DNA from 3 places in the Streptomyces sp. NPDC047880 genome. Region 1 is predicted to be linked to each of the others. Evidence: riboswitches for the same ligand, from Rfam matches in the RefSeq annotation. Region 1 holds a riboswitch; each other region holds the start of a gene.
What was found. A riboswitch is a leader RNA that binds a small molecule or an ion and turns the genes downstream of it on or off. The one in region 1 is predicted to bind thiamine pyrophosphate.

Region 1 (4,236 bases):
CTTCTTGTGATGGTCCGGCCCGTCCTGTCAGGCGGACTCCCCAGGACCACGGCCGCGCAGCCACGCTCGCAGGAGCGGCCGGCGCGTCATCCGACGTCCCCTGGGACGGGTGGCCGGTAAGCCTACGCCAGCCGCACCTCAGGACACTTGCCCGCATCCTCTGGGCGCTTGCTTCGTCATGATCTGACGATGGACGAGTACGGGTGGGCCGAAAGCCCTGGAATGCCGGCCGCGGAGGCTGTGCGGGCGGGCTGGGTGGCGACCGTCGCGGCCGTGCCTGTAGGGGCCCGGCTCACCGGAGTGGCCATCGGGCGCCGGCCTTTCGGTGTTTTCGTGCGGATGGAAGGCGTGCCGGACGCCATAGCGCTGGCGGAGATCACGCGCATGCCGCTGGGCATGGAACTTCCGGCCCTCGGGGCCTTGGTCAGCGGTGAGGTCTACTGGCACGACGACCGCAACCACCAGGTCAGGGTCCGGCTGGACGAGTGGCAGGGAGCAGACGGGTGATCGAACGGGGCCGTCCCCGAGTCGTCCGAGGCCGACCAGCGGCGACGGGTGCCAACCACCGGTGACCGCCCCCACCCCACTCCGGCCCTGGCCTCCGCAGTTGATCTGCGACACTGGTACGGCCATGCCTAAGCCCGGAGAACTTACTTTCGTCGCCCCCCGCGGAGCCAAGAAGCCGCCGCGGCATCTTGCCGATCTCACTCCTGCCGAGCGCAAGGAGGCCGTCGCGGCCGTCGGGGAGAAGCCGTTTCGTGCCAAGCAGCTCTCGCAGCACTACTTCGCGCGGTACGCGCACGATCCGGAGCAGTGGACGGACATTCCGGCCGGTGCCCGGGGCAAGCTCAGAGAAGCGCTGCTGCCCGAGCTGATGACCGTCGTGCGGCATCTGTCGACCGACCAGGGCACCACCCGCAAGACGCTGTGGCGGCTGTTCGACGGGACGCTCGTCGAGTCCGTGCTGATGCGCTACCCGGACCGGGTGACCATGTGCATCAGCTCGCAGGCCGGCTGCGGGATGAACTGCCCGTTCTGTGCGACCGGGCAGGCCGGACTGGACCGGAATCTGTCCACCGCCGAGATCGTGCACCAGATCGTCGACGGCATGCGGGCCCTGCGGGACGGGGAGGTCCCCGGCGGACCTGCCCGGCTCAGCAACATCGTCTTCATGGGCATGGGCGAGCCCCTCGCGAACTACAACCGGGTCATCGGCTCCATCCGGCGGCTCACCGACCCCGAGCCCGACGGCCTCGGCCTGTCCCAGCGGGGCATCACCGTCTCGACGGTCGGCCTCGTCCCGGCCATCCACCGATTCGCCGACGAGGGCTTCAAGTGCCGGCTGGCGATCTCCCTGCACGCCCCCGACGACGAGCTGCGCGACACCCTCGTACCGGTGAACACCCGGTGGAAGGTGCGCGAGGTGCTGGACGCCGGGTTCGAGTACAGCGCCAAGTCCGGGCGCCGGCTGTCCATCGAGTACGCGCTGATCCGGGACATCAACGACCAGGCCTGGCGCGGTGACCGGCTCGGGCGGCTGCTCAAGGGCAAGCCCGTGCACGTCAACCTCATCCCGCTGAACCCGACGCCCGGGTCGAAGTGGACCGCCTCGCGGCCCGAGGACGAGAAGGCGTTCGTGGAGGCCATCGCCGCCCATGGTGTGCCGGTGACGATCCGGGACACCCGTGGTCAGGAGATCGACGGGGCGTGTGGCCAGCTCGCCGCCACCGAACGGTAGTCTGACTGTCGTCAGTACAGCTTCACAACCAGCACCTTCACATCCACACCTGCATATTCCGACAGGGGAGCGCCACAGCGCTGAGAGTGCGGCACACGGCCGCAGACCCTCCGAACCTGGCCCAGGTCATTCTGGGTAGGGAGATCGGTCACCACTCGAGCTGTTGCGCCCTGCCCGGGACCCGGAGTCCCGGGCAGGGCCGCGTCTTCTCCTGGTCCTCCAGGAGGAATCCAGTGAGCAACAACAAGAAGCGGATGACGGCGGCGGTCGTCGGGCTCGGCCTGGTCGGCACGCTCGCCGCCTGCGGGTCGTCCGACGGCGGTCAGGGGTCCGGGGACCCCAAGACCGTGACCCTCGTCAGCCACGACTCGTGGGCCGCGTCCGAGGACGTCATCGCGGCCTTCGAGAAGCAGTCCGGCTACAAGGTGAACGTCCTGAAGGACGGCGACGCCGGCCAGGCCGTGAACAAGGCCATCCTGACCAAGGACAACCCGCAGGGCGACGTCTTCTTCGGCGTCGACAACACCCTGCTGTCCCGCGCCCTCGACAACGGCCTGTTCCAGTCGTACGAGGCGAAGGGCTCCGAGCGGGTCGAGGCCGAGTACCGGGTCGACCAGGACAAGCACCGGGTCACGCCCATCGACACCGGCGACATCTGCGTCAACTACGACAAGAAGTACTTCGCCGATCACAAGCTCGAGCCGCCTCGGAGCTTCGACGATCTCGTCAAGCCGCAGTACAAGAACCTGCTCGTCACCGAGAACGCCTCCGCCTCCTCGCCCGGGCTCGGCTTCCTGCTCGGCACCGCCGCCGAGTACGGCGACGGGGGCTGGGAGGGCTACTGGAAGAAGCTCAAGGCCAACGGCGTGAAGGTCGTCGACGGCTGGGAGCAGGCCTACAACCAGGAGTTCTCCGGTTCGTCCAGTGGCCGGAAGGCCAAGGGGGACCGGCCGCTCGTCGTGTCGTACGCCTCCTCGCCGCCCGCCGAGGTCGTCTACGCCGAACCGAAGCCGAGCACGGCCCCGACCGGCGTCGCCGAGGGCACCTGCTTCCGGCAGGTCGAGTACGCGGGGCTGCTCGCCAACGCCAAGAACTCCAAGGGCGGCAAGGCCTTCCTCGACTTCCTCGTCAGCAGGAAGTTCCAGGAGGACATGCCGCTCAACATGTTCGTGTACCCGGTGACCGAGGGCGCCCAGGTTCCGCCGGAGTTCGTGAAGTACGGGCCGCAGGCGAAGGACCCCGAGACCATGGACCCGGCGAAGATCGCCGACCACCGCGACCAGTGGGTCAAGTCGTGGACCTCACTCGTACTGAAGTAGCCCGCAGGAGGCGCGGGAGCGCGGCGCGGCTCGGTCTGCTGGCCCTGCCCGTCGTGTTCTTCGCCGTCTTCTTCGCCTACCCCGTCGCCGCGATCGTCGCGCGCGGTCTGAAGGCCGACGGGGTCTGGCACCTCGGGCGGATCGGGGAGGTACTGGGGCAGTCCGACGTCCGGCACGTCCTGTGGTTCACCACCTGGCAGGCGCTGGTCTCCACCGCGCTCACCCTGCTCGTCGCGCTCCCCGGCGCCTACGTCTTCGCACGGTTCGACTTCCCCGGCAAACAGGTCCTGCGGGCGGTCGTGACCGTCCCGTTCGTGCTGCCGACGGTCGTCGTCGGTACGGCGTTCCTGGCTCTCGTCGGGCGGGGTGGGCTGCTCGACGAGCTGTGGGGCGTACGGCTGGACACCACCGTGTGGGCGATCCTGCTCGCGCACGTCTTCTTCAACTACGCGGTCGTCGTCAGGACCGTCGGCGGGCTCTGGGCGCAGCTCGACCCGCGGCAGGAGGAGGCCGCGCGGATGCTCGGGGCGTCCCCGCTGCGGGCCTGGCGGCGGGTCACGCTGCCCGCCCTCGCCCCGGCCGTGGCCGCCGCCGCGCTCATGGTCTTCCTGTTCACCTTCACCTCCTTCGGTGTCGTGCAGATCCTCGGCGGGCCCACCTTCTCCACCCTGGAGGTGGAGATCTACCGGCAGACGTCGGAGATCTTCGACCTGTCCACGGCGGCCGTGCTGACGCTCATCCAGTTCGTCGCGGTGGGCGCGATCCTCGCCGTGCACGCCTGGACCGTGCGGCGGCGGGAGACCGCGCTGCGGCTGGTGGACGCGTCCGTGACCGCGCGCCGGCCGCGCGGCGCGGGGCAGTGGGCGCTGCTCGGCGGGGTGCTCGTCACCGTCGCCCTGCTGCTCGTGCTGCCCCTGGCCGTGCTGGTGCAGCGGTCCCTGGACGCCTCGGACTTCGGTTACTACCGGGCACTGACCAGGCAGGACGGGGGAGTGTTCCTGGTCCCGCCGATCGAGGCGATCGGCAACTCCCTGTCGTACGCCGTCGCCGCCACGCTCATCGCCGTGCTGATCGGCGGGCTCGCCGCGGCCGCGCTGACCCGCCGGGACGCCGGGCGGTTCGTGCGCGGCTTCGACGCGCTGCTGATGCTGCCGCTCGGGGTGTCCGCGGTGACGGTCG
Region 2 (4,236 bases), on a different contig from region 1:
ATGGGGTCGGCCGGCCGTGCGGGGAGGGCGATGTGCGTGTCACGCCCGTCGAACCCGACGCGTTGGGCGAGGTGTTGATCCGGCTTCAGGTGGGCAGCGACCAGGCGTTGTTCCGGTCTTCGACGGCACCGCTCGTCGCTTTCCTCGACCGTACGGACAAGCTGGTGCCGCTGGGCCAGGAGGGCTCGCTCGCCGACTTCGACGCGCACCTCGACGAGGCCCTGGACCGCATCCTCGCCGAGCAGGGCGCCGGCTGAGACATGGACCGGCGGCACGGTGGAGTAACGCTTCACCGGGTGCCGCCGAGCTGAGCAGGAACGCTTCTTCCTGCGATCGCCCTCGGTTCGGCCTTCCTCGGTTCGGCTTTCCGCCGCGTGGCGGGGCGTCCTGAACTCGCGGGCGTCAGCGCTTGCGGCGCCGGCCCCTCCCTCCGCGTGCCGGGACCGCGGCGGTCTCCGGGGCGGGCTCCGCGCCGGGACGGTCGGCCGAGACCACCAGCGCCGCCAGGGCGGTGGTGACCGGCACCGAGGCCACCAGGCCGATCGAACCGACCAGCGTACGCACGATCTCCTCCGCGACCAGCTCGCTGTTGGCGACCGTCCCCACACTGGACTGCGCGATGGAGAACAGCAGCAGCAGGGGCAGTGCGGCACCCGCGTAGGCGAGGACGAGTGTGTTGACGACCGAGGCGATGTGGTCGCGGCCGATCCGGATGCCCGCGCGGTAGAGCCCTCGCCAGCCCATCGACGGGTTGGCCTCGTGCAGCTCCCAGACCGCCGAGGTCTGCGTGACCGTGACGTCGTCGAGCACGCCGAGCGAGCCGATGATGACGCCGGCCAGCAGCAGGCCGCTCATGTCGATCGTCGGGTAGAGGCCGTGGATCAGCCCGGTGTTGTCGTCGGTATTGCCGGTCAGGGCCGCCCAGTCGATGAACACCGAGCCGAGGATGCCGATCAGCAGCAGTGAGATGAGCGTGCCGAGCACCGCCACTGACGTCCGGGCGGACAGGCCGTGACACAGGTACAGCGCGATGAGCATGATGGCGCTCGCGCCGACCACCGCCACGACCAGCGGGTTGGAGCCCTGAAGGATCGCGGGCAGGATGAAGAAGTTCAGCACCATGAAGCTGATGGCCAGCGCGACCAGTGCCATGACGCCCCGCATCCGCCCGACGACCACCACGGCGATGGCGAAGATGCCCGCGAGCACGGTCAACGGCAGACGGCGGTTGATGTCGGTGACCGAGTACTGCAGGTCCTTCGGGGCCGAGGGCTCGTAGGCGACCACGACCTCCTGGCCCTCGTGCAGCTGGCGGGACTGGTCCGGCTGGACGATCTCGGTGAACGTACGGCCCTTGTCGTCGCCGCCGTCGACCCGGATCGTCGCCCGCTTGCAGGTGCCCTTCTCCTGCTGCACCGCCGAGGAGCCCTCGGCGGTGGAGGTGTCGCCGGTGGGCGGAACGCCCGAAGCGCCGGCTTCCTTGCAGCTCACCTCGACCACCTTGGTGACGGTGGCGTCCTGCGTCTGCCGGTCGAAGCCGACGCCGGTGCGTTCGTGCGCCGGGGCGCCGCCCGGCCACAGCACGGCGAGACCCACCAGCACGGCGGCAGCGAACGGGATCAGGATCGCCGCGATGACCTTGCGCAGATGCAGGGATACCGGCGTGGCCGGGCCGTGACTGTGGGAGTGCCCGTGCCCGCCACCCGCACCGGGACCGTGCCCGTGGCTGCCGTCTCCGCCGTGACCGTGGCCCTGTCCGCCGTCTCCACCGTCTCCGCCGTGACCGTGCCCGTGGCCCTGTCCACCGCCACCGACGTGGCCGTGACCGCCGCCTCCGGAGGGTCCCGGGCCGTGCCCGGCGGCGGGGCCGTGACCGGCTCCTTGCCCGTACTCACCGCTGTTCGGGGAACCGAAGCCCGCGTCCTGCCCGTACTCGAACTCGGGGCCCCGCCTCGGGGCCGGGGCCTGCGGCCTGCCCGTCCCTCGACCCCTGACCGGGTCCTGCGTCATGCCCGGCCCCTGTGGTCTGCCCGGCCGCTGTGGCCCGGCCGGTCCCTGTCCGGCGCCGGCGGCGAAATCATGGCCCTCACCAGCGCCGTCACCACGGCCATGGCCGTTTCCGGCGCCGGATCCGCGGGGCGGCTCGGGCGATGGGTAGGAGGGACGCTGCGTCGTGGTCACCGCCCGATCATCGCAAGAACGAGGGGGGCCCTCTGTTCACCGCGCCAGAATTGCCGCTAGCGTGGGGGCACCTTTTGTACACGCGGGAGCTCGGAGCACCGGGCTGAGAGGGCGCTGACCTCCGTCCCAGCGATGTTTCACATGAAACATCGTCGGAGTCGAGTGATGTTTCACACGAAACATCGCCGGACGGAAACGGCTGCGTCGACCGCCGAACCTGTTACCGGGTAATGCCGGCGTAGGGAGTAGGTCTCATGACCAACAAGGACGCACGCACGCCTGCCTCCGTTCAGGACGAGACGTCCGAGGAGGCCGGGAAGTCCATCGGCTGGCACAAGGCGTACATCGAGGGCACCCGCCCCGACCTGCGCGTGCCGGTTCGTCAGGTGCACCTCACCAACGGCCAGTCGGTCACGCTGTACGACACGTCGGGCCCTTACACCGATCCACTCGTCGACACCGACGTCCGCAGGGGCCTGTCGCCGCTGCGCGAAAACTGGATCATCGCCCGCGGCGACACCGAGGAGTACGCGGGCCGCCCCGTCCGTCCCGAGGACGACGGCATCAAGCACACCTCGCCCCGTGGCGGTCTCCGCAACCTGGACGCGGTCTTCCCCGGCCGGCCCCGCCAGCCGCGACGCGGCAGGAACGGCCAGGCGGTCACCCAGCTCGCGTACGCCCGACGCGGCGAGATCACACCCGAGATGGAGTACGTGGCCATCCGGGAGAACGTCTCGCCCGAGGTGGTTCGCGACGAGATCGCCGCAGGCCGGGCCGTGCTGCCGGCCAACGTCAATCACCCGGAGATCGAGCCGATGATCATCGGCAAGCGGTTCCTGGTGAAGGTCAACGCCAACATCGGCAACTCGGCGGTGACGTCCTCCATCGAGGAGGAGGTCGAGAAGATGACCTGGGCGACCCGATGGGGCGCCGACACGGTCATGGACCTGTCCACGGGCCGCAACATCCACACCACGCGTGAATGGGTGCTGCGCAACTCCCCCGTGCCCATCGGCACCGTGCCGCTCTACCAGGCGCTGGAGAAGGTCGACGGCCGGGCCGAGGAGCTGACCTGGGAGATCTACAAGGACACGGTCATCGAGCAGGCCGAACAGGGCGTGGACTACATGACGGTCCACGCGGGGGTGCGCCTTCCGCACGTGCCGCTGACGGCGAACCGCAAGACCGGCATCGTCTCCCGCGGCGGCTCGATCATGGCCGCCTGGTGCCTCGCGCACCACAAGGAGTCGTTCCTGTACGAGAACTTCGAGGAGCTGTGCGAGATCCTCGCCGCCTACGACGTCACGTACTCGCTGGGGGACGGCCTCAGGCCCGGCTCGATCGCGGACGCCAACGACGAGGCGCAGTTCGCGGAGCTGCGCACGCTCGGGGAACTCAACCGGATCGCGAAGCGTTTCAACGTTCAGACCATGATCGAGGGCCCGGGCCACGTCCCGATGCACAAGATCAAGGAGAACATCGACCTTCAGCAGGAGATCTGCGATGAAGCTCCGTTCTATACGCTCGGCCCGCTGACCACGGACGTCGCACCGGCGTACGACCACATCACCTCCGGCATCGGCGCCGCGATGATCGCCTGGTGGGGCACGGCGATGCTGTGCTACGTCACGCCCAAGGAGCACCTGGGCCTGCCGAACCGCGACGACGTCAAGACCGGCGTCATCACCTACAAGATCGCCGCTCACGCGGCGGACCTCGCCAAGGGGCACCCCGGTGCGCAGGAGTGGGACGACGCGTTGTCCGACGCCCGTTTCGAGTTCCGGTGGGAGGACCAGTTCAACCTGGCCCTCGACCCGGACACGGCACGGGAGTTCCACGACGAGACCCTGCCCGCAGAGCCGGCCAAGACGGCTCACTTCTGCTCGATGTGCGGTCCCAAGTTCTGCAGCATGAAGATTAGCCAAAGCATCACAGAGCGGTTCGGTGGTGTGGCGGCTGAGGGAGCCTCGTCCGAGGAGATCGCTGAGGGGATGCTCCAGAAGTCGAAGGAGTTCGCCGAGGCGGGTAACCGGGTGTACCTGCCGATCGCCGACT
Region 3 (4,236 bases), on a different contig from region 1:
CCCGGGACGGTCCGCAGCCCGGGCGCGGGCCACCGCCCTGCACGGATCCGCCGGTCCGCCCGGAACGGCCCGCAACCCGGACGCGCGGGCCACCGCCCTGCACGGATCCGCCGCTCGGCCGGAAGGGTCCGCAGCCCGGCCGCGGGTCACCGCCCCGGAGGTCCGGAGCCCGCACGGGCACGAGGCGCCCCCGGGCCGTGGCCCCACGGGCCACGGCCCCACGTCGGGCGGTTGTTCAGGTCCGGCCCCGCGCGTGCGGAGCCGGACGGTTGTCCGGTCGCGGCCGGGTCAGACCGCGAGCGCCTGGGCGCGGCGCTTCACCTCCGTGCCGCGATTCTCGCTGAGCGCCTGCGCGGGGGTGCCAGGCAGGCTGGGGTCCGGTGTGAAGAGCCACTCCAGCATCTCTTCGTCCGTGAAGCCGTCGTCCCGCAGCAGCGTCAGGGTCCCGGACAGGCCCTTGACGACCTTGTCCCCGTCGATGAAGTCGGCGGGGACGTGCAGTGCGCGGTTCTCACCTCGGCGTACGGCGATGAGCTGGCCGTCCTTGACCAGCTGCCGCACACGCGTCACCTCGACGCCGAGCTGTTCGGCGATGTCGGGGAGGGTGAGCCAGGCGGGGACGAGAGCATCGATCTTTGCGTCAATCTCGGTCACGGAAACCAGCCTGCCATTTGCCACTGACAGTCGGAAGCCGGGCGGTCCACCTGGGCGGACGCGCCGGTCCCCGCGGCACCGCACCGCGGCCCTCCCCCGGGCGGGGCCGCCTACGCCGCCGCCGCCTTCATGGGCCTGGCCGGATCCGCCAGCAGCACCGGATTCATCGGGGTGCCCGACTCGATCAGACGGCGGCCCTGCGCCAGGTCCCGGGGCCGGCCCACCGCCAGCAGCGCGACCAGCCGCTCGCCCCGCAGCCAGCAGACCGTCCAGGCCGGACCGGAGGGGTCACCTCGCCACAGGGTCGTGTCCGCGGCCGCGTGGTGCCCCGCGTACTGGACGAACCGCCCGAACTGCTCGGACCAGAAGTACGGCACCGGGTCGTACACCGCCGACGGCTCCCCGGTGGCCCCGCCGACGATGTTCACGGCGACCGTGCGCGGCCCCTGGAGCGCGTTGTCCCAGTGGTGGATCAGCAGGCGCTCGCCGTAGCGCCCGGAGGGGAAGGAGGCGCAGTCGCCGACCGCGTACACGTCCGGCACGGCCGTGCGCAGGTGCTCGTCGGCCACGATCTCGCCGTGGGTGCCCAGCGCGATCCCGGAGCCGGCCAGCCAGGCCGTCGCGGGGCGGGCGCCGATGCCGACGACGACCGCGCCCGCGGGCAGCCGCGAGCCGTCGTCGAGGACGACGACACCGGGCTCGGCGCGCTCCACGCGCGCGTGCGTCCGCAGGACCGCGCCCGCGTCGGCGTACCAGCCGGCCATGGGGGCGGCGACCTCGGCGGGCAGCGCCCCGGCGAGCGGGCGTTCCGCGGCTTCCACCACGGTCACCGCGCAACCCGCCTCGCGGGCGGCCGTGGCGAACTCCGCACCGATCCAGCCCGCGCCGACGACCACGATGTCGTGCCGGCGGGCCAGCACGGGCCGCAGCCGCTCGGCGTCGTCCAGGGTGCGCAGCAGATGCACGCCCGGCACGCCCTCGGTGCCGGCCAGCCGGACGGGTTCCGCGCCCGTCGCGACGACCAGGACGTCGTACGGCACGGGCCCGTCCTCGGTGTCCAGCTCGTGGTCGGCGGGGCGCAGGCCCAGCACTTCGCAGCCGAGCCGCAGTTCGATGCCGAGGGCTTCGAAGTCGACGTCGAAGGCGGAGCCCTCGGACTTGCCGAGCAGGACGGCCTTGGACAACGGGGGCCGGTCGTAGGGCTGGTGGGGCTCGGCGCCGATCAGGATCACGTCACCGGTGAAGCCCCGTTCGCGCAGCGCGACGGCGGTCTGCACCCCGGCCATGCCCGCACCCGCCACGACGACGCGCCGCGGCGCGGACGACCCTGGATCCTGCGTCTGCTCGCTCACCTGATCACCATAGACACCTGACGTTCTGTCAGTCAGTGCTCATGCGCCGTGACCTGCTCCACAACGCTCGTGCCGTTGCCCCGCTGGGACTCCCATTCCCAGGTCTCCTCCAGCCGCACCCGCCCGTCGGGCAGCTCCACGACCGAGGAGACGCAGTGCCCGGAGGACGTGGTGCCGTCCTGCTTGAGCTGGACGTAGCGGAAGTCCAGCCGGTCACCTTTGCGGGTACCCACGAGGTGCCCGCGTACGACGTCGCCGCCGGTGTACTCGGCCCAGATCTCGCCCTGCCGCTCGTGGTAGGTGAACCGGGTGCGGGTGCCCACCTGGCCCGGGGCCTGGTCGGCGACCCGGGCGAGGACGAGACCGTCGAGGGATCGGGCCATGGGACGAGGCTCCCTTACTGCGGGACGGGGCATCGGGCTAGGGTGGCCAACGTAAAGCACTCGCGGGAGCCCGGACGCACCGGGCTGAGAGGGAGGCTGGCGGCCTCCGACCGTACGAACCTGATCCGGGTCATGCCGGCGAAGGGAGGGGCTGGACGCCCATGTCGCCTACGGCCACATCCACGTCCGTGTCGTCAGACGTCCTGGTCATCGGGGGCGGGATCATCGGCCTGGTCACGGCCTGGCGGGCCGCGCAACGCGGGTTCGCCACGGCCGTCGTGGACCCCGAGCCGGGCGGCGGAGCCGCACAGGTGGCCGCCGGGATGCTGGCCGCCGTCACGGAACTGCACTACGGCGAGCAGACCCTGCTCGGCCTGAACCTCGCCTCCGCCCGGCGCTACCCGGACTTCGCCGCCGAGCTCACCGAGCTGACCGGCCGGGACCTCGGCTACCGCCGCTGCGGCACGCTCGCCGTGGCGCTGGACGCCGACGACCGGGCCCACCTGCGCGAACTGCACGCCCTGCAGCAGCAGTCGGGGCTTCAGTCGCAGTGGCTGTCGGGGCGCGAGTGCCGGCGCCTGGAGCCGATGCTCGCGCCAGGGGTGCGCGGGGGGCTGCGGGTCGACGGCGATCACCAGATCGACCCCCGGCGGCTGGCCGGGGCGCTGGTCGCCGCGTGCGAGCGGACGGGCGTGGTCTTCCACCGGACGTGGGCGGAGCGGCTCGCCGTCGTCCGGGACCGGGCCGCGGGCGCCGTCCTGGCCGACGGAACGGAGGCGACGGCCGGGCAGGTGGTGCTCGCCGGGGGCAGCCTCAGCGGGCGGCTCGCGGGCGTCCCGCAGGACGTGCTGCCTCCCGTGCGGCCGGTGAAGGGGCAGGTCCTGCGGCTGACCATGCCGCAGCGGCACCAGCCGTTCCTGAGCCGGACCGTGCGCGCGGTCGTGCGCGGCAGCCACGTCTACCTGGTGCCGCGCGCGAGCGGCGAGCTCGTCGTCGGGGCCACCAGCGAGGAGCTGGGCTGGGACACCACCGTGACCGCGGGCGGCGTGTACGAGCTGCTGCGGGACGCGCACGAGCTGGTCCCGGGCATCACCGAGCTGCCGCTCACCGAGACCCGGGCCGGCCTTCGGCCCGGGTCCCCCGACAACGCGCCCCTGCTCGGCCCGACCGGTCTGGAGGGCCTGCTGCTGGCGACCGGGCACTACCGCAACGGCGTCCTGCTCACACCCGTGACCGGCGACGCCCTGGCCCACGTCCTGGCGACGGGCGAACTCCCCGAGGAGGCCCGCCCCTTCACCCCGGAGCGCTTCAGTCCCGCGACCGCACTCTCGGAGCAGCCCGCATGAACATCTCCGTCAACGGGGAGCCCCGGGACGTCCGGCCCGGCACGGCTCTCGACACCGTCGTGAGGTCGCTCACCGCCTCGCCCTCGGGCGTGGCCGCCGCCCTCAACGAAACGGTCGTCCCGCGCACCCAGTGGCCCTCCACGCCCCTTTCCGAGGGAGACCGCGTGGAAGTCCTCACCGCCGTCCAAGGAGGCTGACCATGGCCGACGATCCGTTCGTCCTCGGTGGTACGTCCTTCACGTCCCGTCTGATCATGGGCACCGGCGGGGCGCCCAGCCTCGATGTGCTGGAGCGGTCGCTGGCCGCGTCCGGGACCGAGCTGACGACGGTCGCGATGCGCCGGGTGAACGCCTCGGTGCACGGCTCGGTGCTGTCCGTCCTGGACAAGCTCGGCATCCGGGTGCTGCCCAACACGGCGGGCTGCTTCACCGCCGGCGAGGCCGTCCTCACGGCCCGCCTCGCGCGCGAGGCCCTCGGCACCGGCCTCGTCAAACTGGAGGT

Region 2: another riboswitch for thiamine pyrophosphate. It lies ahead of thiC (phosphomethylpyrimidine synthase ThiC); the one in region 1 lies ahead of AB0937_RS11795 (thiamine ABC transporter substrate-binding protein).
Region 3: another riboswitch for thiamine pyrophosphate. It lies ahead of thiO (glycine oxidase ThiO); the one in region 1 lies ahead of AB0937_RS11795 (thiamine ABC transporter substrate-binding protein).

Annotation. Positions count from the first base shown of each region.
Region 1 is NZ_JBEZOK010000006.1:90,204-94,439, reverse strand. It holds gene AB0937_RS11805 (hypothetical protein) at 190-507, shown strand; gene rlmN (23S rRNA (adenine(2503)-C(2))-methyltransferase RlmN) at 632-1,738, shown strand; TPP riboswitch at 1,792-1,898, shown strand; gene AB0937_RS11795 (thiamine ABC transporter substrate-binding protein) at 1,993-3,057, shown strand; gene AB0937_RS11790 (iron ABC transporter permease) at 3,096-4,236, shown strand, end outside.
Region 2 is NZ_JBEZOK010000024.1:128,279-132,514, reverse strand. It holds gene AB0937_RS29885 (SsgA family sporulation/cell division regulator) at 1-257, shown strand, start outside; gene AB0937_RS29880 (YibE/F family protein) at 403-2,010, opposite strand; TPP riboswitch at 2,254-2,443, shown strand; gene thiC (phosphomethylpyrimidine synthase ThiC) at 2,436-4,236, shown strand, end outside.
Region 3 is NZ_JBEZOK010000002.1:389,306-393,541, forward strand. It holds gene AB0937_RS05655 (Rv2175c family DNA-binding protein) at 289-654, opposite strand; gene AB0937_RS05660 (FAD-dependent oxidoreductase) at 765-2,006, opposite strand; gene AB0937_RS05665 (hypothetical protein) at 2,039-2,389, opposite strand; TPP riboswitch at 2,442-2,553, shown strand; gene thiO (glycine oxidase ThiO) at 2,551-3,735, shown strand; gene thiS (sulfur carrier protein ThiS) at 3,732-3,932, shown strand; gene AB0937_RS05680 (thiazole synthase) at 3,935-4,236, shown strand, end outside.